3 regions of the Bradyrhizobium sp. ma5 genome follow, and region 1 is predicted to be linked to each of the others. Evidence: predicted binding sites of a transcription regulator. Region 1 holds the regulator's gene; each other region holds the start of a gene.
What was found. The regulator HrcA, encoded in region 1, represses chaperone genes, less so after heat shock. The targets are predictions, from matches to a motif close to GTTAGCACTCNCNNNNNGNGAGTGCTAAC.
Positions count from the first base shown of each region.

Region 1 (7,837 bases):
CCGCGCCGGCGCGGGCGTGGTTGGAGATCTCGTAGGCGGGCAATCCCTCGCGGGCGCAGACCTCCTGCGTCACGTCGTAGAGGGCGCGCGCGGTCGCTTCATCCGGAGTCTGCAATTTGCCGGCGGCATGCAGCCCGAAGAACGGCGTGCCTTCCTCGATCGTGAGTTGATAGAGCGACAGGTGCTCGGCCGCTTCCGAGATCGCCTGCTTCAATTCGTCGGCCCACATCTGCGGCGTCTGGTCGGGACGGGCGTAGATCAGATCGAACGAGTAACGGTCGAATGCGCTTCGCGCGATCGCAACCGCGTCGAGCGCCTCGCGCGCGGTGTGCAAGCGGCCCAATGCCTTCAGCGACGCATCGTCCAGTGCCTGCACGCCGAGCGAGACCCGGTTGACGCCGGCTGCGCGATAGCCGCGAAAGCGTGTCGCCTCGACGCTGGTCGGATTGGCCTCGAGCGTGACCTCGACGTCGCGCGCGACCTGCCAGTGCTTGCCGATCGCATCGAGCACGGCGCCGACGGTCTGCGGCTGCATCAACGACGGCGTGCCGCCGCCGAGGAAGATCGAGGACACTTCGCGTCCCGGCACCCGCGCGGCCGTGGTCTCGATCTCGCGGGCGAACGCGCGCACGAAGCGCGCCTCGTCGATAGGCCCGTGCCGGACGTGGCTGTTGAAATCGCAATACGGGCATTTCGACAGGCAGAACGGCCAGTGCACGTAGACGCCGAAAGCTTCTCGTTCAGCGTGGCTCAAGGCAAATCTCCGCGAGCTTCACGAAGGCGCGGGCGCGATGCGACAGGCCGAGTCCGAGCGGCGGCAGGCCGTGCTTCTCGATGCTGCTCATCTCGCCAAAGGTCCGCGTGTAACCGTCGGGCAGGAACGCCGGATCATAGCCGAATCCGGCGGTGCCGCGTGGCGGCCAGACCAGGGTTCCGTCGACCCGGGCCTCGACTTCTTCGAGGTGATCGTCCGGCCAGGCCACGCACAGCGCGGAGACGAAATGCGCCTTGCGCTGCTCCGGCGCAGTGGCGCCGCGCTCCTGCAGCAGGCGCTCGATCCGCGTCATCGCCGCCATGAAGTCCTTGCCCTCGCCGGCCCAGCGCGCCGAGTAGATCCCGGGCGCGCCGTCGAGCGCGTCGACCACGAGGCCGGAATCGTCGGCGAAGGCCGGTAATCCCCTCGCCTTCGCCGCCGCGATCGACTTGATCGCGGCGTTGGCGCGGAAGGTGTCACCGGTCTCCTCGGGCTCGGCCAGGCCGAGCTCGCCGGCCGACACCGCCTCGACGCCGTGCGGCGCCAGCAGTTCCCGCATCTCGGCAAGCTTGCCGGGATTATGGGTGGCGATGACGAGCCTTCCGGTGATTCGGCGATGCATGGCCAATCTGACTACGCCACCGCGATCTTTTGCAAGTCGACCAGACGCGCGACACCTTTGCGCGCCAGGGCCATCAGCGCCAGGAACTCGTCCTGCGAGAACGGCGTCTTCTCGGCGGTGCCCTGCACCTCGATGATGCGGCCGTCGCCGGTCATCACGAAATTGGCGTCGGTGTCGGCCTCGGAATCCTCGGCATAGTCGAGATCGAGCACCGGTGTGCCCTGATAGATGCCGCAGGAGATCGCCGCCACGTTGTCGCGCAACACGTTGGTCTTCAGCATGTTGCGGGTCTTCATCCAGTTGATGCAGTCGGCCAGCGCCACCCAGGCACCGGTGATCGAGGCGGTGCGGGTGCCGCCATCGGCCTGGATGACGTCGCAATCGACCGTGATCTGGCGCTCGCCGAGCGCCTCGAGGTCGACAGCTGCGCGCAGCGAGCGGCCGATCAGCCGCTGGATCTCGACGGTGCGGCCGCCCTGCTTGCCGGCGGAGGCCTCGCGGCGGGTGCGTTCCAGGGTGGCGCGCGGCAGCATGCCGTATTCGGCGGTGACCCAGCCGCGGCCCTGCCCCTTCAGCCACGGCGGCAACCGCTCTTCCAGCGTGGCGGTCACCAGCACATGGGTGTCACCGAACTTCACCATGCAGGAACCCTCGGCATATTTGACGACGCCGCGTTCCAGCGACACGGGACGCAGTTCATCGGGCGCACGGCGGCTTGGCCGCATGGAAATCCTCCAGAATTCCGAGAGATAGGGCTGGGCGTGCTTGTAGGAGGGGGAAGCGGCAGCGGCAAGGGTTTTGGCAAGGGATTGGCATGGGTTTTGGCGAGGGTTTTGGCCCCGGAATGGTCCGGGTGCCAGGGGGCCGAATGGATGCTTGTCACCGGCCTCCGGGAGCGACAGATTAGGCAGCAATTGTGAAGGACTGGAGTTTGACGCACCACGATCCGATAGGCCTGATCGCCCCGCATGCCGGGCTCGCCCAGCTCAACGAGCGGTCGCGCGACATTTTTCGCCAAATCGTCGAAAGCTATCTCGCGACCGGCGAACCGGTCGGCTCGCGCAACATCTCGCGCCTGATCGCATTACCGTTGTCGCCGGCCTCGGTCCGCAATGTGATGTCGGATCTCGAGCAGCTCGGCCTGATCTATGCGCCGCACACCTCTGCCGGCCGGCTGCCGACCGAGCTCGGCCTGCGTTTCTTCGTCGACGCCCTGATGCAGGTCGGCGACCTCACCGAGGCCGAGCGGCAATCGATCCAGACCCAGCTCGCGGCGGTCGATCGTGCGCAATCGGTCGAGGCGGCGCTTGGCGAAGCGTTGACGCGGCTGTCGGGGCTGACCCGGGCGGCGGCAGTGGTGCTGACGCAGAAATCGAATGCGCGGCTGAAGCACATCGAATTCGTGCGGCTGGAGCCCGAGAAGGCGCTGGTCGTGCTGGTCGGCGAAGACGGCCAGGTTGAAAACCGGGTGCTGGCGCTGCCGCCGGGCGTGCCGTCCTCCGCCCTGACGGAGGCGACCAATTTCCTCAATGCGCGGATCCGTGGCCGGACGCTGGCGGAAGCGCGGCTCGAGCTCGAGACCGCATTGACGCAGAACCGCGCCGAACTCGATCAGCTCACACAGAAGGTCGTCGCGGCCGGCATCGCGAGCTGGTCCGGCGGCGCAAACGAGGACCGCCAACTGATCGTGCGCGGTCACGCCAATCTGCTCGAGGATCTGCATGCGCTGGACGATCTCGAGCGGATCAAGTCGCTGTTCGACGATCTCGAGACCAAGCGCGGCGTGATCGATCTGCTTGGCCGCGCGGAGCGCGGCGAGGGCGTGCGGATCTTCATCGGCTCGGAGAACAAGCTGTTCTCGCTGTCGGGTTCCTCCACCATCATCGCGCCCTATGGCGACGCCCAGGGACGGATCGTCGGCGTGCTCGGCGTGATCGGACCGACGCGATTGAACTATGCGCGGGTGATCCCGACCGTCGATTATGCCGCCCGCATCGTCAGCAAGATGCTGGGCGGCTGACCGGAGTGGATTTCGCTTTCATTTGACGGTTTTCGTTGCTCAAGCCGGAGGTCCCTGTTCCCGAAGCCGGTATGTTGCGCTTGATTTTCGCCGCCTAAAGCACGATATCCCGGGCAGCAATCCCCAAGATTTGAACCGACGCGAGTTTTCGAGAAGGCAAGCCATGACCGATCCGAACCGGGCCAATGACAACACCGAGAATTCGGCGCCGACGGGTGAGCCCGTGGTCTCGAAGCCCTACATCATGCCTGACGATCCAGAGGTGGGGTCGGCCGAGGCGCTGACCAAGGAACTCGCCGAGGCGCGCGACCGTACGCTGCGCACGCTGGCCGAGATGGAGAACCTCCGTCAGCGCACCCGCCGCGAGGTTGCCGACGCCAAGACCTATGGCATCACCGGCTTCGCCCGAGACGTGCTCGATATCGCCGACAATCTGCAGCGCGCGATCGATGCCGTGCCGGCCGAGACCAAGGAATCGGCCGATCCGGGCCTGAAGGCGCTGATCGAAGGCGTCGAGCTGACCGAGCGCTCGCTGCTCAACGCGCTGGAGAAGAACGGCGTCAAGAAGTTCGATCCGATCGGCGAGAAGTTCGATCCGAATTTCCAGCAGGCGATGTTCGAGGTGCCGGACACCTCGGTGCCGTCGGGCACGGTGGTGCAGGTCGTGCAGGCCGGCTACATGATCGGCGAGCGCATCCTGCGTCCGGCGCTGGTCGGCGTCTCCAAGGGCGGCGCCAAGGCCGCGCCGAGCGCCGACATCACGGTCTGATCGGTCCGACACCGGCCCTGAGGCGGCTGCTGTCGTTTCACGGCAGCGGCTTCTCATGCGCCTTCGGCCAATAGGTGCCGAAACTCCAGAGATTTCCTTCCGGATCACGGCAGGCGAAATCGCGGCTGCCATAATCCGTGTCACGCAGTTCCATTTCGATCTTTGCACCCGCCGCCCTGGCTTTCGCATGCAGGGCGTCGGGATCGTCGACGGCGATGTAGATTGAATCAGTGCGGCGGCCGGTGACATCGCCGACCAGCTTGGCGTAGGCATCGTCGCGGCTCTGGCCCAGCATCAGCATCGCGGAACCATAGGCGAGCTCGGCATGGTGGATCGCACCGCCGTCGCGGTAGACCACGTGCTCGGTGAACCCGATCACGGTCTTGAGCCAGACGATCATCGCCTCGGCGTCCTTGCAGCGCAGGGTCGGATAGATGCGGGGCGGTTCGATGTCGTGCGTCATGGTGGCTCATCTCCTGGGCTGATGGCGCCACTCTGCACGAGGCAATCCGTCTTCGGCTTGAAGGTTTGTTACCAGTCCTCGGAACGAACCAGCCGGCCGTTGGTCAGCGCCTGGCGGCGCGCCCAGGCCGTGGGCGGTTCGCCAGCGAATTCGACGAACTCGCGGGCGAGATGGGCCTGGTCGGCATAGCCGCTTTCCGCCGCGATCCCCGCCCAGCCGAGCCTGGATCCGCTTTGCGCAAGTCGGCTCGCGCGATGAAACCGCATCATGCGCGCCAGCGATTTGGGCGCGAGGCCCAGCTCCGATCGAAACCGGCCGACCAGATGCTTGCGGCTCCAGCCGATCTCCCTGGCGAGCTCCGTGATCCGGGTGGCTCCGGCAGAACGCGTCAGCCTGTGGTAGGCGAAGACGATCTCCGGTGATGGCGCGCGGCCGGTGCAACGGAGCACGAAATCCTCGATCAGGTCGAAGCGGCGCTGCCAGCACGTCCCGGCGCCGAGCCGTTCGCGCAGCCGACGGCCATCATGGCCGAGCACGTCGTCGATATCGATCATGCGTCCGGCGAGCTCGGTCACGGCGCCGCCGAAGAAGCTGTAAGCACCGAGCGGGGTGAAATCCACCTGCACGCAGGCGGCGTGGCCATTGGACTCGATGTAGACCGGTCCCGCATAGAGGCCGGCAGCGAAGCTCTGCTGGCGGTCGCTCGCTTCAGGTTCTCGCCCGAGCGCGATCAGGAACGGGGAGCCGAAGCTGATGATCAGCGGCACGATCAGCGGCGCGGCCTGCCGCTGCGCGAACCGGCCGGCCGCGGTCTCGCGATAGCCGGTCATCGCAGCAATCAGTCCCGCCGTGCGCAGCGACGGTGCGCGCTGCACGAATTCAAATGCGACGGGCGGCGCAAACTCGGCCACGCGAATCTCGCGCGAGGCGGCGACTTACCCGATATCCGACGACTGGATCCGCCTGACGCCGGCCTTGTCCATGTCGGTCCAGGCCTTGGCCAGCGATCCCTGCGTGTCGATGCCGCGGCAGGCGTCCTCCACGACATAGGTTTCGAAGCCGGCCTTGCGCGCATCGAGCGCGGTCCATGCCACGCAGAAATCGGTGGCGAGCCCGGCCACGAAAACCCGCTCGACATTGCGCGCCTTCAGATATGCGGCAAGCCCGGTGGTGGTCTTGCCGTCGGCTTCGGTGAAGGCGGAGTAGCTGTCGACGTCCTTGTGAAAGCCCTTGCGGATGATCAGCTCGGCCTGCGGGATCGCGAGCTCCTTCGACAGCGAGGCGCCGTCGGTGCCCTGCACGCAGTGGTCCGGCCACAGCACCTGCTTGCCGTAGGCGAGATCGACGGTCTCGAACGGCTTCTTGCCGGCGTGGACCGAGGCAAACGAGACGTGTCCGGGCGTGTGCCAGTCCTGCGTCATCACCACATTGGCAAAGCTCTTGGCGATCTTGTTGATGACAGGCACCACCTGCTCGCCGTCCTTCACCGCGAGGCTGCCGCCGGGCAGGAAGCAGTTCTGGACGTCGATCACGAGCAGCGCGGAGCCATCGTCGGGCTTGATCGCAGCCGCCCAGAGACTTTTCGGAACCAGGGTCGCAAGCGCCAACGTGCCGAGGCCTGCAACTATTTGTCGTCGATCCAACATCGCGCCCCTCCTCGCTTTGATACCGCGCGAGGAGGCTAGTTCCGTTCGGCGAGCGACGAAAGTGGGATTTTTCCGACCGGCCTTGCGACCGGCCCGATCAGCCGCGCGGCTGGATGCCGTCGCGGACCGCGCGGAAGCGCGGGAACGCCGTTTCCCAATCGGTGCGCGGCGAGCTACCGATGATCCGCAGCGATGTCTGCGCGCCGAACCGCAGCCACTGCACGATGGTCACCGGGGTGTTGTCCTTGCCGCTGACGGCGTCGATCCGGGTCTCGAAGCCGGGCTGGCCGTCGATCCGGATCGGTTCGGACATGGTGATCCGCCCGTCGCGCACGCCGGGGATCGTGGTGGCGATCTGCTGGGCAAAGCGGCCGCGATCGTCGGGCGTGGCCGGCGCCGAAGTGATGATGCCGAGCAGCATGAAGGGCTTGGCCTCAAGCGCCTTGTCGTCGCCGTCGGCCATCAGCAGCGCTGCGCCCGGCGCCAGCATGCGGATGTTCTTGAAGCTGCTGAGCTCGGTGACCTTGAACGGCATCATGCCGAGCTGCTCATCGACCGGCACATCCTTGCGGATTTCGGCGGAGGCGAACATCTGCCGGACGGCGTCGTCGGTGTAGATCTTGCTCGCGTTCTCCGGCACCTGCACCGCGACATAGCCGGAGAAGGTCGGCCCCGGCAGGATCATGGAATAGCGCCGCACATTGCTGGCGCCGTCGCGTGCGCTCTCCACCGTGTAGTAGGCGAGGCCGGCCGGCGTCTCAAGGCTCTCCGGCTTGATGTTTCCGGTGCCGGCGGGGTTGGCCTTGAAGGCGGTCACGACCTCGTTGTAGGCGTCCGCGGGCAGGTCGGCGATCAGGACTTTGACGCCCTGGTCCTCGGTCTCGAAGCCGATGAAGGCTTTGGCGCGGACGAGGCCCACCAGCGGTTTCATCCCGACATGCGCGCCCGGCGGAAACACCACGTCGGCGGCATAGCCACGACAGGTGGCAGCAATTAGCAAGGCAACCGCAACGAGAACTCGAAAAGGCGTCATGGGGGATCTACCGGTTTTGCTTGGTGGCCGCGCAACGGGGCCGATGCAGGGCTGGATGGCCTCTTTCAGTCGGACCGCTTTTAGCGGTTTTGATGGCCCTGCAACAGGCCGCCAAATCTCTGCTCCAGGCCAGCCGGCTCGATTCCATGGGCTTTTCGCCTTGATTGGCGGGCACTTTCCAGTTTCCCGAGGTTTCCAGAAGCGACCACCTGCGGCCGCCAGCGGCCAAACAGCGCGCCCTCGACCCGTGCGCCGCTCTCGCATACGACGTTTGTGAGCGTTCACTCAACAGCGCTGACGTCGCGCCGCTGACCTCGCGGTCGACGGCGGGCGGCATCATTGCCGATCCGTTAACTTGGTTTGGGCTTGAACCGGGGCCGCAGCCGGACTGACACAATCTTTCAAACGTCAGTCTTTTCAGGCCTCAACGTTGCGTCCAGTCCTTGCGGGCAGGACCCTCTCTCCTATATCAGGCTCACCGTCGCAATATCGCGAGTATGTGAACGTCTGGGGGTTCGGTACGGAGCGCC
Region 1 covers NZ_CP170156.1:9,032,227-9,040,063, reverse strand. Annotated here, with positions in the region: gene hemW (radical SAM family heme chaperone HemW) at 1-754, opposite strand, end outside; gene rdgB (RdgB/HAM1 family non-canonical purine NTP pyrophosphatase) at 741-1,376, opposite strand; gene rph (ribonuclease PH) at 1,388-2,101, opposite strand; gene hrcA (heat-inducible transcriptional repressor HrcA) at 2,308-3,396, shown strand; gene grpE (nucleotide exchange factor GrpE) at 3,560-4,165, shown strand; gene ACE103_RS42695 (VOC family protein) at 4,203-4,628, opposite strand; gene ACE103_RS42690 (helix-turn-helix domain-containing protein) at 4,697-5,539, opposite strand; gene pncA (bifunctional nicotinamidase/pyrazinamidase) at 5,564-6,274, opposite strand; gene ACE103_RS42680 (hypothetical protein) at 6,372-7,307, opposite strand.

Region 2 (7,837 bases), 3.4 Mb from region 1:
CCGGCCTGCCGCTCGACGCCAACGTGCTGTTCATGACGGTCATGGCCACCAAGATGCCGTTCGTGGGACGGGGCTGATCGCTTCCTTCTCCCCGCTTGCGGCAGGACTGTCACGTCGTCATGGCCGGGCTTTGTCCCGGCCATGCCGTTCGAAGCGCGCACTGCCAAAATATCGAAAACAACCCCATGCAAAGTAGCCGGCAGCTACTGGCGTCCGACACGGCAACTTGACACGTCGGGCAAATCAGTCGTATTTTTCCATTATTCCGAAATTGCGCTCGTCATTGCGAGCGAAGCGAAGCAATCCATGCCTCCGCATGTGGCAAGATGGATTGCTTCGCTTCGCTCGCAATGACGGGCGGAAAAACCTACTCCAGCTTCTCGACATCCCGTAGCGTCGGGAACAGCTTCATCCAGAGCAGCGCGACGGCGACCGTCGCAACGCCGCCGAGCACGGCCGACGGCACGGCGCCGAGCAGCGCCGCGGTGACGCCGCTCTCGAACTGGCCGAGCTGGTTCGACGCGTTGATGAACAGGAAGTTCACACCGCGCCGACGCGGCCGCGCATCTCGTCGGGGGTAGCGAGCTGCACCAGCGAGAAGCGGATCACGACGCTGATCGTATCGGCAGCGCCGAGCACCGCGAGCGCCAGCGCCGACAGCCACATCCAGTGCGACAGCGCGAACACCACCGTCGCCACGCCGAACACGATCACCGACTGGAACATCCGCATGCCGACGCGGCGGTTGATGGTGTGCCGCGCCAGCACCATGGTCATCAAGAGCGCACCGACCGCGGGCGCGGCACGCAGGATGCCGAGGCCGAGCGGGCCGGCTTGCAGGATGTCGCGCGCGTAGATCGGCAGCAGCGCGGTGACGCCGCCGAACAGCACCGCGAACAGATCGAGCGAGATGGTGCCGAGGATCGCCGGATTGCTGCGAACGAAGGTGACGCCGGCATAAAGGTCATCCGACACCTCGCCGTTCTTCGCCGCCGCCCGCTGCAGCCGGCCGATGCCGCCGGTCAGCAGCGCGCCGAACAGCCAGAACACCATCATGATGCCGTAGGGCGCGCTCGGCATCATTGCGTAGGCAAGGCCGCCGAGCGCGGGTCCGGTGATGGTCGCGACCTGCGCGGCGCCGCTCGAGATCGCGGTCGCCCGCTGCAGCGCGCCTTGCGGCGCGATCAGCGGCAACAGCGCGGCAGTCGCCGGGCTCTCGAACGCGCCGGCTATGCCGAGCACGAAGGTTGCAGCGAAGATCTGGATCTCGGAGATGGTGCCGGCGAATGTGCTTCCGGCGAGAAACAATGCGGTCAGCGCTTCCGCCACCTGGCAGGCCTGCACCACGCGCTTGCGCTCGAAGCGGTCGGCAGCGTGACCGGCGACGAACACCAGCAGCGCCGTCGGCAGGAACTGGACCAGACCGACCATGCCGAGGTCGAACGCGCTGCCGGTCAAATCATAGATCTGCCAGCCGATCGCCACCGCGCCGATCTGGCTGGAGAAGCGCGACAGGCTGCGCGACGACAAGAAGAACAGGAACGGTCTGTGACCGAGCAGACCGCGGGCGCCGGCCGGCGTGACGGAGGACATGCATGATTGCGTGGCTGAGCCCCTGCAACTTGTCAATGGATTCGGGATCAACGCGCAACAGCATTGCGCTGCGCGAGGCCCCTGCCATAATCCACGAAGGTTCTTGGGGGCGTGATGTTACAATTGCAATCGGCGTTCGGCGTGGTGGCGTTGCTGGTGATCGCCTGGGCGTTGAGCGAGAATCGCTTGAAGGTGTCGCTGCGGCAGGCCGCAATCGGGCTTGTCGTCACCGTCGTCACCGCGCTGGTGCTGATCAGGGTACCGCTGGTGACGCAGGCCTTCGGCGCAATCAACGATGCCGTCGGCACCATCGCGGCGGCGACGCGCGCCGGCACCGCCTTCGTGTTCGGTTATGTCGGCGGCGGCCCGGCGCCGTTCGATCCCAAGGCGCCCGGCTCGGATTTCATCCTCGCCTTCCAGGCGCTGCCGATCGTGCTGGTGATGAGCGTGCTGACGACGCTGTTGTTCTATTGGCGCGTGCTGCCGCCGCTGGTGCGCGGCATGGCCTGGATCCTGGAGCGCACGCTCGGCGTCGGCGGCGCGGTCGGGCTCTCGACCGCAGCCAACATCTTCCTCGGCATGGTGGAGGCGCCGCTCTTCATCCGCCCCTATCTGGCGCAGCTCACCCGCAGCGAATTGTTTCTGGTGATGACCGGCGGCATGGCCGGGATCGCCGGCACCGTGCTGGTGCTGTACGCGACGCTGCTCGCGCCGCTGATCCCCGATGCCGCCGCGCATTTCGTCATCGCCTCGGTGCTCGGCGCGCCGGCTGCCATTCTGGTCAGCCTGATCATGGTGCCGGAAACGTCGGACAAGCGCACCGGCGGGTCGCTCGACGATCCCGATGTTCAGGTGTCCTCGACGATGGACGCGATCGTGAAGGGCACCGCCGCCGGGCTCGAACTGCTGATGAACATCATCGCGATGCTCTTGGTGCTGGTCGCGCTGGTGTATCTCGCGAACGCGATCATCGGCCTGCTGCCGGAAGTCGGCGGCGCGAAGATTTCGCTGCAACGGCTGCTCGGCTACGTGATGGCGCCGGTGTGCTGGCTGATGGGCCTGCCGTGGCCGCAGGCGATCACGGCGGGAAGCCTGATGGGCACCAAGACCGTGCTGAACGAGCTGATCGCCTATGTCGACCTGTCGAAGCTCGGGCCCGATGCGCTCGATCCGCGCTCGCGGCTGATCATGCTCTACGCGATGTGCGGTTTTGCCAACTTCGCGAGCCTCGGCATCATGATCGGCGGCCTCGGCATCATGGCGCCCGAACGGCGCGACGAGATCAATGCGCTCGGGCTGAAATCGGTCGTCTCGGGCACGCTGACGACGTGCCTGATGGGCGCGATCGTGGGGATGATGACGTAACGTTTCCCCCGTCATTCCGGGATGGTCCGAAGGACCAGACCCGGAATCTCGAGATTCCGGGTTCGCTTGGCGCCCCGGAATGACGACAGTGTCCTACGCCTTCAGCTCCACCGTCTTGAACTCGGCCGGCAGGATCACTTCCAGCAGTTCGACGTCGTCAGAGTAGTCCAGGATCATGTGCCGGATGCGTGGCGGCTGGGTCCAGGCGCTGCCCTCTTTCATCAGCGTCTCGCCTTCGCCTTCCATGTAGGTCTTCACCCAACCCTTGAGCACATAGACCATCTGGAATTCGACGTCGTGGAAGTGCAGCTTCGACACTTCATCCGGATTGCACGGTCCCTGCAGCCGGATGACATGCGCCTGCGCCAGGCCGTGCGAGGCTGCTGATATGCCGAGGTCGCGGTACTTGGCGTAGGTGCGCAGCCCGTCGGCCTTGAAATCCTCTTCGCGGTGATGGCTGACGGCGACGCGCTGCTTCGGCCGCACCTTGCTTGCGGCTTTCGGTGCGCTCTTCTTGGCCGCGGTGACTCGGCCCTTGGACTTGATGGTCTTGCGCGCGGAAGATTTCGCGGATGATTTCTTGGCGCCGGCGCCAAGTCCCGACCATTTCTTCTTCACCGCGGTCTTGGCTGCGGATCTCGATGCCGTCTTCTTGGCCATTGTTCGCCTCCCGTCTTTTTGTGACTGATGAAGGCTAACACAAGTCGCGCCGCGCGAGGTGGGCAAAGGCGCATGCCGCGCTTCGCCCCCTTGCCTTGCCCGCTTTGCGGATCAATGCAGCCGGAACACGCCGTCGACGGCGCGCAATTCGGCCGGCTTGACCAGCTTGGAATGCGCCACCGTCACCGAGAACAGCGGGCCCTCGAGCTTTTCCTCCCAGAAGGCGAGGAAATCGCGCAGCGCCGGAAATTTCGGAAACAGGTCGTAGTTCTGCCAGACATAGGTTTGCAGCAACGAGGGATGGTCCGGCATCCGATAGAGGATTTGCGCCGTCGTCAGCCCATACCCCAGCAACTGCTTCCGGAAATCGTCGGAAACAACCCCACCAACTCGCGAGACCATGCCAACCTCCTGTGACGGAGCGCATTCACGGGGTGGCCGACCTTTCCCCGCCGGACCACCGGCAATGGATGCGCTCACATGATACAAATGTGACGCACGCGACTGCCCCATCTCAAGCCCAAATGTTTAATAGGTTGTTGAAATTTCTTGCGTTAGCAGCAGCTTACCGCATCTGCTAATAGCGCCGGCGGGCGCCGCTGGCGGCATTAAGGATGCCGAAATGAAGCTGGCAGCCGTCATTCGCGAGTGCCAATTTTTCTGCTAGAGCCACTTGCCCGCCGCCAAGGCTTGGCCTATCTCCTGCTCAACCAGTCTGGCACTCGCCGGACTGGACTGCTAAAACTCCAAAAATCTACAGAATCCGCAAACGTTTAGGAGGACTGCATGAAATTCCGTCCGCTTCACGACCGCGTCGTGGTCAAGCGTATCGACGCCGAAGAGAAGTCTGCTGGCGGCATCATCATTCCGGACAGTGCCAAGGAAAAGCCCTCGCAGGGCGAAGTGACCGCCGTCGGCCCGGGCGGCCGCGACGAAGCTGGCAAGCTGATCCCGATCGACCTCAAGGTCGGCGACCGCGTCCTGTTCGGCAAGTGGTCCGGCACCGAGGTCAAGATCGACGGTGAAGACCTGCTGATCATGAAGGAAAGCGACATCATGGGCGTGCTCGACGTCCCCGCTTCCAAGAAGAAGGCGGCCTAAGCGCCTCTTCCCTCCCAGGTAAACCTCTCAAGGAAAAATTCAGATGGCAGCTAAAGAAGTCAAATTCTCGGTCGATGCGCGCGACAAGATGCTGCGCGGCGTCGACATCCTCGCCAATGCGGTGAAGGTCACTCTCGGCCCGAAGGGCCGCAACGTCGTGCTCGAGAAGTCGTTCGGCGCTCCCCGCATCACCAAGGACGGCGTCACCGTCGCCAAGGAGATCGAGCTCGAGGACAAGTTCGAGAACATGGGCGCGCAGATGGTGCGCGAAGTCGCCTCCAAGTCCGCTGACGCGGCCGGCGACGGCACCACCACCGCCACCGTGCTCGCCCAGGCGATCGTGCGTGAAGGCGCCAAGTCGGTTGCCGCCGGCATGAACCCGATGGACCTGAAGCGCGGTATCGACCTCGCGGTCGAAGCCGTCGTTGCGGACCTCCAGAAGAACTCGAAGAAGGTCACCTCGAACGAGGAGATCGCCCAGGTCGGCACCATTTCGGCCAACGGCGATGCCGAGATCGGCAAGTTCCTCGCCGACGCCATGAAGAAGGTCGGCAACGAGGGCGTGATCACGGTCGAGGAAGCCAAGTCGCTCGAGACCGAACTCGACGTCGTCGAGGGCATGCAGTTCGATCGCGGCTACATCTCGCCCTACTTCGTCACCAACGCCGACAAGATGCGCGTTGAGATGGACGACGCCTACATCCTCATCAACGAGAAGAAGCTCTCCTCGCTGAACGAGCTGCTGCCGCTGCTCGAGGCCGTGGTGCAGACCGGCAAGCCGCTGGTGATCGTCGCTGAAGACGTCGAAGGCGAAGCGCTTGCCACCCTCGTCGTCAACCGCCTGCGTGGCGGCCTGAAGGTCGCGGCCGTCAAGGCTCCGGGCTTCGGCGATCGCCGCAAGGCCATGCTGCAGGACATCGCGATCCTGACCGGCGGCCAGGCCATCTCGGAAGACCTCGGCATCAAGCTCGAGAACGTCACGCTGCAGATGCTCGGTCGCGCCAAGAAGGTGATGATCGACAAGGAAAACACCACGATCGTCAACGGCGCCGGCAAGAAGGCCGACATCGACGCTCGCGTTGCCCAGATCAAGGCGCAGATCGAGGAGACCACCTCGGACTACGACCGTGAGAAGCTGCAGGAGCGTCTCGCCAAGCTCGCAGGCGGCGTCGCGGTGATCCGCGTCGGCGGCGCGACCGAAGTCGAGGTGAAGGAGCGCAAGGATCGCGTTGATGACGCGATGCATGCGACCCGTGCGGCTGTCGAGGAAGGCATCGTCCCGGGCGGCGGCGTCGCCCTGCTCCGTGCTTCCGAGCAGCTCAAGGGCCTGCGCACCAAGAACGACGACCAGAAGACCGGCGTCGAGATCGTGCGCAAGGCGCTGTCGGCTCCGGCTCGCCAGATCGCGATCAATGCCGGTGAAGACGGTTCGGTCATTGTCGGCAAGATCCTGGAGAACAAGGCCTACAATTACGGCTTCGACTCCCAGACCGGCGACTATGCCGATCTCGTCAAGAAGGGCATCATCGACCCGACCAAGGTCGTCCGTACCGCGATCCAGAACGCTGCCTCGGTTGCCGCGCTCTTGATCACCACGGAAGCGATGGTTGCCGAGCTGCCGAAGAAGAACGCCGGCGGCCCCGCAATGCCTCCGGGCGGCGGCATGGGCGGCATGGACTTCTAAGTCCAGCTTCTCAAGGCAATTTACGAAATGCAAAACCCCGGCAGAAATGCCGGGGTTTTTGTTTGCCTCCACCGCCGTCCGTCAGGACGCACGGAAGTGACGCGTCGGCCGATCCAGCCGGCGGAGCAGTTCGTCGGCATCGCGGATCTCGCCGAGATCCTGCCCGGCATCGAAGCATGCGCGCACCGGCACAAGCACCTCCGGCACCGCGTCCGCCCGGCCATTGCCGGCATACAGCCGCGCAATTCCAAGCGCGCTGCGCAGTTCGAAAGTCTTCGTCTGCTGCCTTCGCGCAATCTCGCGGGCGCGGTGGAAGGCATCCTCGGCGCCGGAAATGTCGGGGGTGTCGCGACGCGACCGCAGCTCGCCCAATACACGGTACAGCTCGGCATCCAGCCAGTGCTGCCCGGACTGCTCCGTTGCGTCGATCAGCTCGTTGATAATGTCGAGCCCCGCCTCGACATGCCCTGCGTCCGCGTTCGCCACCGCGATATGCAGTCCCCAGAAGGGATCACAGAGGTAGCAGTCGTTCTCGTGAAGCAATGTCCAGCCGCGCTGCATTTCCGCGAGACCGGCCGCCAGGTCGCCGGCACGCCACTTCGCCAAGCCATTGAGATAAGTGCCGGCGGCGACATACAGCGGCATGGTGTGATCCTGCGCCAGTCCGAGGGCAAGGATCGTCTCGGTCTGCCGCAACCGGCTGCCGCACAGCCCGTCGAAGACGGCCTTGTGAACCAGCGCATTGGCGCGCGCGAGCGCACGCTGTTCCCCGGAGACGCTCACCGCTGCGCCCGCGAGCTGCTGGGCTCGATCGATCTCGCCGCGAGGCCAAAGCACGAGCGCCAGGAATCTCATGATGACGAACGGCAGATCGAGCGTCGATGCCTTGAACGTTGCCGGATTCGGCTCGCTCGCATAGGCAGCGAACGCCTTCTCGAGATGGATGCCTGCATTCAGATAGTCGCCCGCAAACCAGCAAGTCACCCCGCTGGTCCAGCCCGCGACGATCGTCGCCACCTGCGATTCCGGATGCCGTTCCGCCGCGCCCATGATCGCCTCCGCCAACTCCCGCATCGGCGCGAGCTCACCGTGGGTTAGGCAGGCGTTGAAGAGGCCCGACTGGATCGGCGCCAGTTCGATTGGATCGTCAATGTCAGAGGCGAACCGCCGGGCGCGCGTCCAGGCGGCCACGGTCTCGGGCGCGCTGTGCCCAAGACTGCCGCGCAGTGCGCGACCGTAGGCGATTTGCAGATGCAGCCGGCCGATCATCCGCCCCGGCTCGTCGGGCAGTTCATCGGCGATGGCGACCGCCTTGCCGAGATGTGCGATCGCCTCACAATAGGCCGAGCGCTTCAGCGCCTGCTGACCGGCCTTTCGCCACCACGCCAGCGCAATCTGGCCGAGCCCTGCCTCGGTGAAATGATACGCAACGAC
Region 2 covers NZ_CP170156.1:5,631,481-5,639,317, forward strand. Annotated here, with positions in the region: gene ACE103_RS26360 (SDR family oxidoreductase) at 1-77, shown strand, start outside; partial or broken gene ACE103_RS26365 (MFS transporter) at 368-1,593, opposite strand; gene ACE103_RS26370 (NupC/NupG family nucleoside CNT transporter) at 1,708-2,958, shown strand; gene ACE103_RS26375 (cupin domain-containing protein) at 3,052-3,618, opposite strand; gene ACE103_RS26380 (usg protein) at 3,730-4,020, opposite strand; gene ACE103_RS26385 (co-chaperone GroES) at 4,405-4,719, shown strand; gene groL (chaperonin GroEL) at 4,763-6,403, shown strand; gene ACE103_RS26395 (adenylate/guanylate cyclase domain-containing protein) at 6,485-7,837, opposite strand, start outside.
Region 2: a site for HrcA is predicted at 4,333-4,361, ahead of ACE103_RS26385 (co-chaperone GroES). Genes of this name have one in related genera too.

Region 3 (7,837 bases), 1.3 Mb from region 1:
AAACCCTGAAGAATCTCGACCCGCTGACGACGCAGCGGGAGACCGAGCATGCCTACCTCGCAGGCGACGATTTCCCCGGGCTGCTGGCCCTGAATAAAGTTACACTGGCCTGAGACCCCTGTTTTGACGCGTTTTCTTCACGCGAACCGGGATCCACTTCGCTCGAAAACGCTTGGGGTTCACGAAAAACCGCCGGTCGGATTGTCGCATACATAAATTTAATTCGGGCCCCCACTCCTTGCGCCACAAAGCCCGTCCTACATCAGCCGCGCGCCGATTCGATCGACGCGATGGAGAACGCCATGACACCGCAAGAACGCCAACTGATTGACGATCTCTTCGACCGGCTCGCCAAGCTGGAGAATGCCCCGCGCGACGGCGAGGCCATGTCCGCGATCATGCAGGGCCTGCGCAGCGCGCCGAATGCGGTTTACGCGCTGGTGCAGACCGCGCTGGTGCAGGACGAGGCGCTGAAGCGCGCCCATGACCGCATCCAGGAGCTCGAGGCCGCGGTCGGCCAGCAGCAGGGAGCACAGCAGCAGGGCGGCGGATTCCTCGATTCGATGCGCGATGCGATCTTCGGACAGGGCCAGCAGCAGCCGCACGGCTCGGTGCCTCCGGTGCGCCCGCCGGATGTCGGCGGCAGCCGCCCGGTCTGGAACTCGGGCCAGGCGATGCAGCAGGCGGGCGGCTACGGCCAGCCGCCGCAGCAATACGGCCAGCCCCAATACGGCCAGCCCTACGGCGGCCAGCAGCCCCCGCCCTTCGGCGGCGGCGCGCCCGGTGGCGGTGGCGGCTCGTTCCTCGGCACCGCGGCTGCGGCCGCGGCAGGCGTGGTCGGCGGCGGACTGCTGCTCTCCAGCATCCGCGGCATGATGGGTGGCGGCAGCCATCAATCGCTGGCTGACGCCGGCGGCGGTGGTTCGCGTCCCTGGGGCGGCGACCAGTCGTCGAGCAACCTCGCCCGTGACGCCGGGATCAACGACGTCAGTTCGTCCGGTCGCGACAGCGATTCCGGCTCGCGCGCCGGCGCGTTCGACCAGGCGCAGGCCGACCAGGACAGTGACGATGATCAAGACGCCGACGACTTCGACGACAACGGCGGCGACGACAACAGCGATTACGCGTAAACGCGATCGCTGAAACGACAACGGCCGCTCCAATCGAGCGGCCGTTTTGATTCCGTCGTCCCGACGAAAGCCGGGACTGCTTCAAACCACCTCACATCACGACGACCTTGGCGCCGACATTGACGCGGCCGTAGAGGTCGATGACGTCCTCGTTGCGCATCCGGATGCAGCCGGACGAGACGTTGGTGCCGATCGTCCAGGGCTCGTTGGAGCCATGGATACGATAGAGCGAGGAGCCGAGATACATCGCGCGGGCGCCGAGCGGATTCTCCGGGCCGCCTTCCATGTGCCGCGGCAGGTCGGGACGGCGCGCCAGCATTTCCGGCGGCGGCGTCCAGGCCGGCCACTCCTTCTTCGCCGAGATCGTCTTGACGCCGGCCCAGGTGAAGCCGGGCCGTCCGACGCCGATGCCGTAGCGCAGCGCACGGCCGTCGCCCTGCACCAGATAGAGGAACTTGTTCGGCGTATCGACGACGATGGTGCCGACGCCTTCCTTGCCGCTGTAATCGACCAGCTGCTTTTCATATCGGTGATCGAACGGACGCTGCGTCGGATCACCAGCCGCCTCTTCCTGCTGGCGGATCATCTGCTGCTGCGGATCCATCGGCGGCAGCCCCTGGCGGTTGCCGTAATAGCCAGGCTGCTGCTGATACATCGGCTGCGGCGAATACCCCTGTGACGACGGCGCATCGCCGAACAGGAATTCGATGAAGCCGCCGCCCATGTTGGAGCGTTGCGGCTGCACATAGGCGGTGCGCATCGGCGGCTGCGGTGCGCCCTGGTTGGCGTAGATCACGGTGGGCTCGGGCTGAGCCGACGCGTCGATCGCCATCGCATGATGGGGAACGGCAATAAACGAAGAGGCGCCGGCGAGCAGCGCAAGCGTGGTTTTCCTGAACATCGACGTACTCTGTACTGGTTTCGTCGTGACGTGTGACGTGGACGGAGCGCACAAGCCCCGTTGCACGTGGTCAATAAGCAATGAAAACCGCATCGGTTTGGTAAACGGAATCGCGGTTTAGATTCACCACGTCGGCATTGCAGCGCGGTTTTGCCTGACAGCGTTTATTTTGCGTGAATGCCGGGGAGACATGGTTAATCGCCGGTATCGCGTCGATTGCGCGCCATCGGCGCAAACTGTTCCCGCGTGAACCTGACGTTAAATCACCTCTCGCTAGAACGGACCGCAGTGAAGGGGCGGGAATGAAATCATGTCAGTGAAGCGGAAGCGTTTTCGTGTCGAGCAGGCCATGGGTGAAGTCGTGATGCCGGAGCCGGAAGTTGCCGGCGGCGGCGAGCTCGGTCCGATGCATCGGGAGATCATGGCGGAGCTTCGCTCGATCCGCGCCCAGATGGCCGCGGCACCGGCGCAGCGCACCGGCGACAGCGTCGATGCCGCCGTCGTACGCGAAGTCGCCGAGACGCAGGCGCTGCTCGAGACCTACCGCGCGCAGGTCGAACAGTGCGAGAAGCTCAAGGTCGAGCTCGACCTGATCCACGACGCGATCAGCCGCACCAAGCGCGAGATCGCCGTGCTGCACGGCAAGAGCTTCAACGGCGAGGAGATGGCCAAGGTCAATGGCGAACTCGGCGCCGTGGTCGGCGGCACCGAACAGGCCACCCAGCAGATCCTCGAAGCGGTGGAAGCGATCGACCAGGCCGCAAGCGCGCTCGCCAACAACGTCACGCCCGACCAGCAGAAGCGGCTCAGCGAAGATATTCAGGAGCGCGTGGTCTCGATCTTCGAGGCCTGCAACTTCCAGGACCTCACCGGCCAGCGCATCAGCAAGGTGATGCAGACGATGAAGTTCATCGAACAGCACATCAACGAGATGATGAACATCTGGGGCGGCGTCGACGCCATCAAGACCCACGTCCCGCCGATCGTCGACACCCGCGAGGGCGATGCCCGCCTGCTCAACGGCCCGAAGCTCGACGGCGACGCGGGCCACGCCTCGCAGGACGACATCGACGCGATGTTCAACTGACGCGATGTTCAACTGAGATTTGTCGGATCAATTCGAAAAGCGCCGGCCCCTCGGGCCGGCGTTTTTGTTTGAGCGGTGGTCGAGCCCGAGAGGGATCACCAGACAAAAGTTGCCAGATCATCGCGTCGCCGCGTTGCAAGGCGTGAGCAATTCTGTACGGCAGCTTTCCTTGCATGCACGTCAGGTGACACATCAGTCAGAACCCTGTCTCGACCGCATGCAGTTTGTGCCAATTGTGACACCTGCAAATTTACTGGCAGGTCTGCTGTCGCAGGCGCATACTGTGTGTGAGGACGTTGTCATGCGTGTGCCGGGAGCCAACATTGGGTGCCGGTTGCATCGGACTTCCGGAGCGAATCCGGTCGCCCCGAGCGGGGCTTCGCACTTTCACACAACACACAGTACAGCTTTGCCGGCCACTCGTTGCGCGCATCCGAGGGCGTCATTGAAACCATGACGACGCACGGCGGGTTTCTTGGGCGCTGATACCTGCGGCTTGTTGAGGAATCACCGATTGGGGGAGCCACTGGAGTACCCAAAACTGGAGATAGAACATGACGCGAAGAATTGTCAGAAATACTGCAATTGCGCTCTCGACTTTCGCTTGTGCGACACTGTTCTCCATCACCTGGTCTGAGCAGGGCGGCATTTCGGCGTCAGTCGAAAGCGCCCAGGCGCGCGTGGGCCGACCGCTGACGCCCTTGAGCGTCGCGGGCGTTGCACGTCGCCAAACCCGGCGCGCTGCGTACGGGTACGGAGTCGGCGCGGGGATCGCCGCGACGGCCGCGGTTGCCACGGCAGCCGCCACTGCGCCGGTCTATGCTGGCTGGGGCACAAATAACTGGACCGATGCATACGCCGCCCAGACGGATCCCCACTTTGGCCAGCCCTACTATCCAGCACGAGCCTACTATGGTGGCAGCCCGTATTACGGTTATGCCGGATGGGCAGACTACAAGGCAGCCAATGGAATCACCTGCGAACCTGGCACGATGACGAAGATGGCCGACGGCCACAGTTACGTCTGTCAGTGAGATCCGCGCAACGACACGACAAGAGGGCGGCTCAATGAGCCGCCCTCTTTCATATGGAGTAGATCGATCTGGTATGGCGGCGGCCCGGGCCCAGCGTTGATCTACGTCAACATCGTCGATCCCTCGCCGTTCATATCTTCAGCCGTGCCTGAACCGCCGCCATCATCGTCGGTTCGCTTGCGATGGAGAGGATCACCATGCATCGGACGCGCATTTTTTCGACCGGATCGGTGACGGTTACGGGGATCGTGGCGAGCCTCCTGTTGGGGGCAGCAGGTGTCGCGCTCAATCCGGCACCGGCCAAGGCGGTCGTCTACTGCCAGTATGTCGGCTATCCGCACGGTTGCGTGGCGAGGGCGGGCGTCGTGCTCAGGCCTCGTCCGGTGGCGCGGGCTGCGGTTCGTCATAACGCGGGCGGCAACCTGAATGGCGGCGTCAATCGGGTTGGCGTGCGGCGATAAAGCAGGGCTTTGCGAGGTGGCGTAGACGGCCTTCCGGCCGGCCGTTCCAGAGAACGCCGAAGCTTCGCAGCGGCTATGGCGCCGGATCAAGGGTTCTATCCGCGGGCTTAAAGAGGGACTCGCGGAGAGACCCCTCACCCGGATTGCATCTGGTGATGCAACCCAACCTCTCCCGCAAGGGGAGAGCTGCATCGCCTATGCGGCGCTACATCCGCAGATAACTGGAAATCCCGCCCTCACGCCCTCGGGGCGCAGCGGACGTAGACCATGTTGCCGTAGCGGACGGCGGCGTCCTTGTCGACGAAGCGGGTGATCAAGACCCGGCCGTCGAACGAGATGATCTCGCGGTCCTGCTCGCCGGGCACAGGTCCGGGTGGGCCGATATAGTTCTTGCCGCTCGGGGAACCCTTCAGCCGCAGTTCCTGCGGGGTGGCCTGGTCGGCCAGATGCATGATGACGCCGCCGCTCTGGCCGGCGCCGATCACATAAGGCTGCTTGCACTGGCCGCGTGCGGCGGCCTCGGTGCGGGCGCGGTCGGCTGGATTCTGGAACGAGGCGAGGCCCCAGCGGCCGACGATCTCGTCCGGGCGGATCGACGCCGGCATCTCCGGAGCCACGCCCGGTTCGACAGGCCCCGGCTCGGGGTTCGACGACAGCGACGGCAGGCTCATGCTGCCGCACGCCCCCAAAAGCGTCGTCAGCGCCGAGACAGCCACGAACCGTGCGACCAATCGCGCGTTGAGTGACCTGATCATATGCATCCCCCGAACTTATCTCCCGGCCGCACCCGTCATGCAGCCAAGCGTAAAACTTAAGGCGGAGCAATGACGTCTGACAAAATTACGTCATCGCTACGATTTGGTTTCCGGTCCACCATCCTATATTGGCCTCACCAAGGCCTTAACCCGTTTGCTTGACAGAAACTGCGCCAAGCCATATTTCCCGGCGCACAATTAGCACTCTTGCACAACGATTGCTAAATCCGCCGGGCGTCCTGCCTGGCGCCGACCGGGCCGGCATTCAACGCCGGTCTCGATGAACCGGACCTGAAACCGAGCCTCCAAGAGGGAACGTCATGGCTAAATCCACCTTCCGCCCACTGCATGACCGCGTCGTGGTCAAGCGTATCGATGCCGAGGAGAAGTCCAAGGGCGGCATCATCATTCCGGACTCGGCCAAGGAGAAGCCGTCCCAGGGCGAGATCGTCGCCGTCGGCCCGGGTGGCCGCGACGAGGCCGGCAAGCTGATCCCGATTGACCTCAAGGTCGGCGACCGCGTGCTGTTCGGCAAGTGGTCGGGCACCGAGGTCAAGCTCGACAACCAGGAGCTCCTGATCATGAAGGAGTCCGACATCATGGGCGTGCTGGCGTAAGCGCCACGACCAATTCGAGAGCGCCCAGTCTCTCCGCTGTCATGCCCGGGCTCGACCCGGGCATCCATCGCTCTTCGAAAGATGGATCGCCGGGTCAAGCCCGACGATGACGGGCGCGGAAGCGGCAAGCAATTCACAGACATTCCAGGAGTTCAAATCAATGGCTGCCAAGGACGTAAAATTCGCCGGAGACGCCCGCGACCGCATGCTGCGCGGTGTCGACGTGCTCGCCAATGCCGTGAAGGTGACGCTCGGCCCGAAGGGCCGCAACGTCGTCATCGAGAAGAGCTTCGGCGCTCCCCGCATCACCAAGGACGGCGTCACCGTCGCCAAGGAGATCGAGCTCGACGACAAGTTCGAGAACATGGGCGCGCAGATGCTGCGCGAGGTCGCTTCCAAGACCAACGACACCGCCGGTGACGGCACCACCACCGCGACCGTGCTGGCGCAGGCCATCGTCCGCGAGGGCGCCAAGTCGGTCGCCGCCGGCATGAACCCGATGGACCTCAAGCGCGGCATCGACACCGCGGTCGCCGCCGTGATCAAGGACATCGAGAAGCGCGCCAAGCCGGTCGCCTCCTCCGCCGAAGTCGCCCAGGTCGGCACCATCTCGGCCAATGGCGATGCCGCGATCGGCAAGATGATCGCGCAGGCGATGCAGAAGGTCGGCAACGAGGGCGTCATCACCGTCGAGGAGAACAAGTCGCTCGAGACCGAGGTCGACATCGTCGAGGGCATGAAGTTCGACCGCGGCTATCTCAGCCCCTACTTCATCACCAACGCCGAGAAGATGACCGCCGAGCTCGAGGATGCCTACATCCTGCTGCACGAGAAGAAGCTGACCGGCCTGCAGTCCATGCTGCCGGTGCTGGAAGCCGTGGTGCAGTCGGGCCGTCCGCTCCTGATCCTCGCCGAGGACGTCGAAGGCGAGGCGCTGGCGACGCTGGTGGTCAACCGCCTGCGCGGCGGACTGAAGGTCGCCGCCGTCAAGGCGCCGGGCTTCGGCGATCGCCGCAAGGCGATGCTGGAGGACATCGCGATCCTGACCGGCGGTCAGCTGATCTCCGACGACCTCGGCATGAAACTCGAGAACGTCACGGTCAACATGCTCGGCCGCGCCGGCAAGATCGTGATCGACAAGGAGAACACCACGATCGTCAAGGGCGCCGGCAAGAAGGACATCGACGCCCGCGTTGGCCAGATCAAGGCGCAGATCGAGGAAACCACCTCGGACTACGACCGTGAGAAGCTGCAGGAGCGCCTTGCCAAGCTCGCCGGCGGCGTTGCCGTCATCAAGGTCGGCGGTGCGACCGAGGTCGAAGTCAAGGAGAAGAAGGACCGTGTCGAGGACGCGCTGAACGCGACCCGCGCCGCGGTGCAGGAAGGCATCGTGCCGGGCGGCGGCGTGGCGCTGCTGCGCGCCAAGAAGGCGGTCGGCCGTCTCACCAACCCCAATGCCGACGTCCAGGCCGGCATCAACATCGTGCTCAAGGCGCTCGAAGCTCCGGTTCGCCAGATCTCGGAGAACGCCGGTGTCGAGGGCTCGATCGTGGTCGGCAAGATCCTCGAGAACAAGTCGGAGACCTTCGGCTTCGACGCCCAGACCGAGGAGTATGTCGACATGGTCGACAAGGGCATCATCGACCCCGCCAAGGTGGTGCGCACTGCGCTGCAGGACGCCTCCTCGGTGGCCGGCCTGCTGGTGACCACCGAGGCCATGGTCGCCGAACTGCCCAAGGACGCAGCGCCGGCAATGCCGGGCGGCGGCGGCATGGGTGGAATGGGCGGCATGGGCGGCTTCTAAGCCCTCATCACATCCGCATCGAGATCGAAGGCCGCCTCCGGGCGGCCT
Region 3 covers NZ_CP170156.1:7,746,261-7,754,097, forward strand. Annotated here, with positions in the region: gene ACE103_RS36510 (ChbG/HpnK family deacetylase) at 1-113, shown strand, start outside; gene ACE103_RS36515 (DUF2076 domain-containing protein) at 303-1,130, shown strand; gene ACE103_RS36520 (L,D-transpeptidase family protein) at 1,222-2,031, opposite strand; gene ACE103_RS36525 (protein phosphatase CheZ) at 2,342-3,118, shown strand; gene ACE103_RS36530 (hypothetical protein) at 3,673-4,152, shown strand; gene ACE103_RS36535 (hypothetical protein) at 4,335-4,613, shown strand; gene ACE103_RS36540 (hypothetical protein) at 4,850-5,368, opposite strand; gene ACE103_RS36545 (co-chaperone GroES) at 5,689-5,985, shown strand; gene groL (chaperonin GroEL) at 6,146-7,789, shown strand.
Region 3: a site for HrcA is predicted at 5,566-5,594, ahead of ACE103_RS36545 (co-chaperone GroES). Genes of this name have one in related genera too.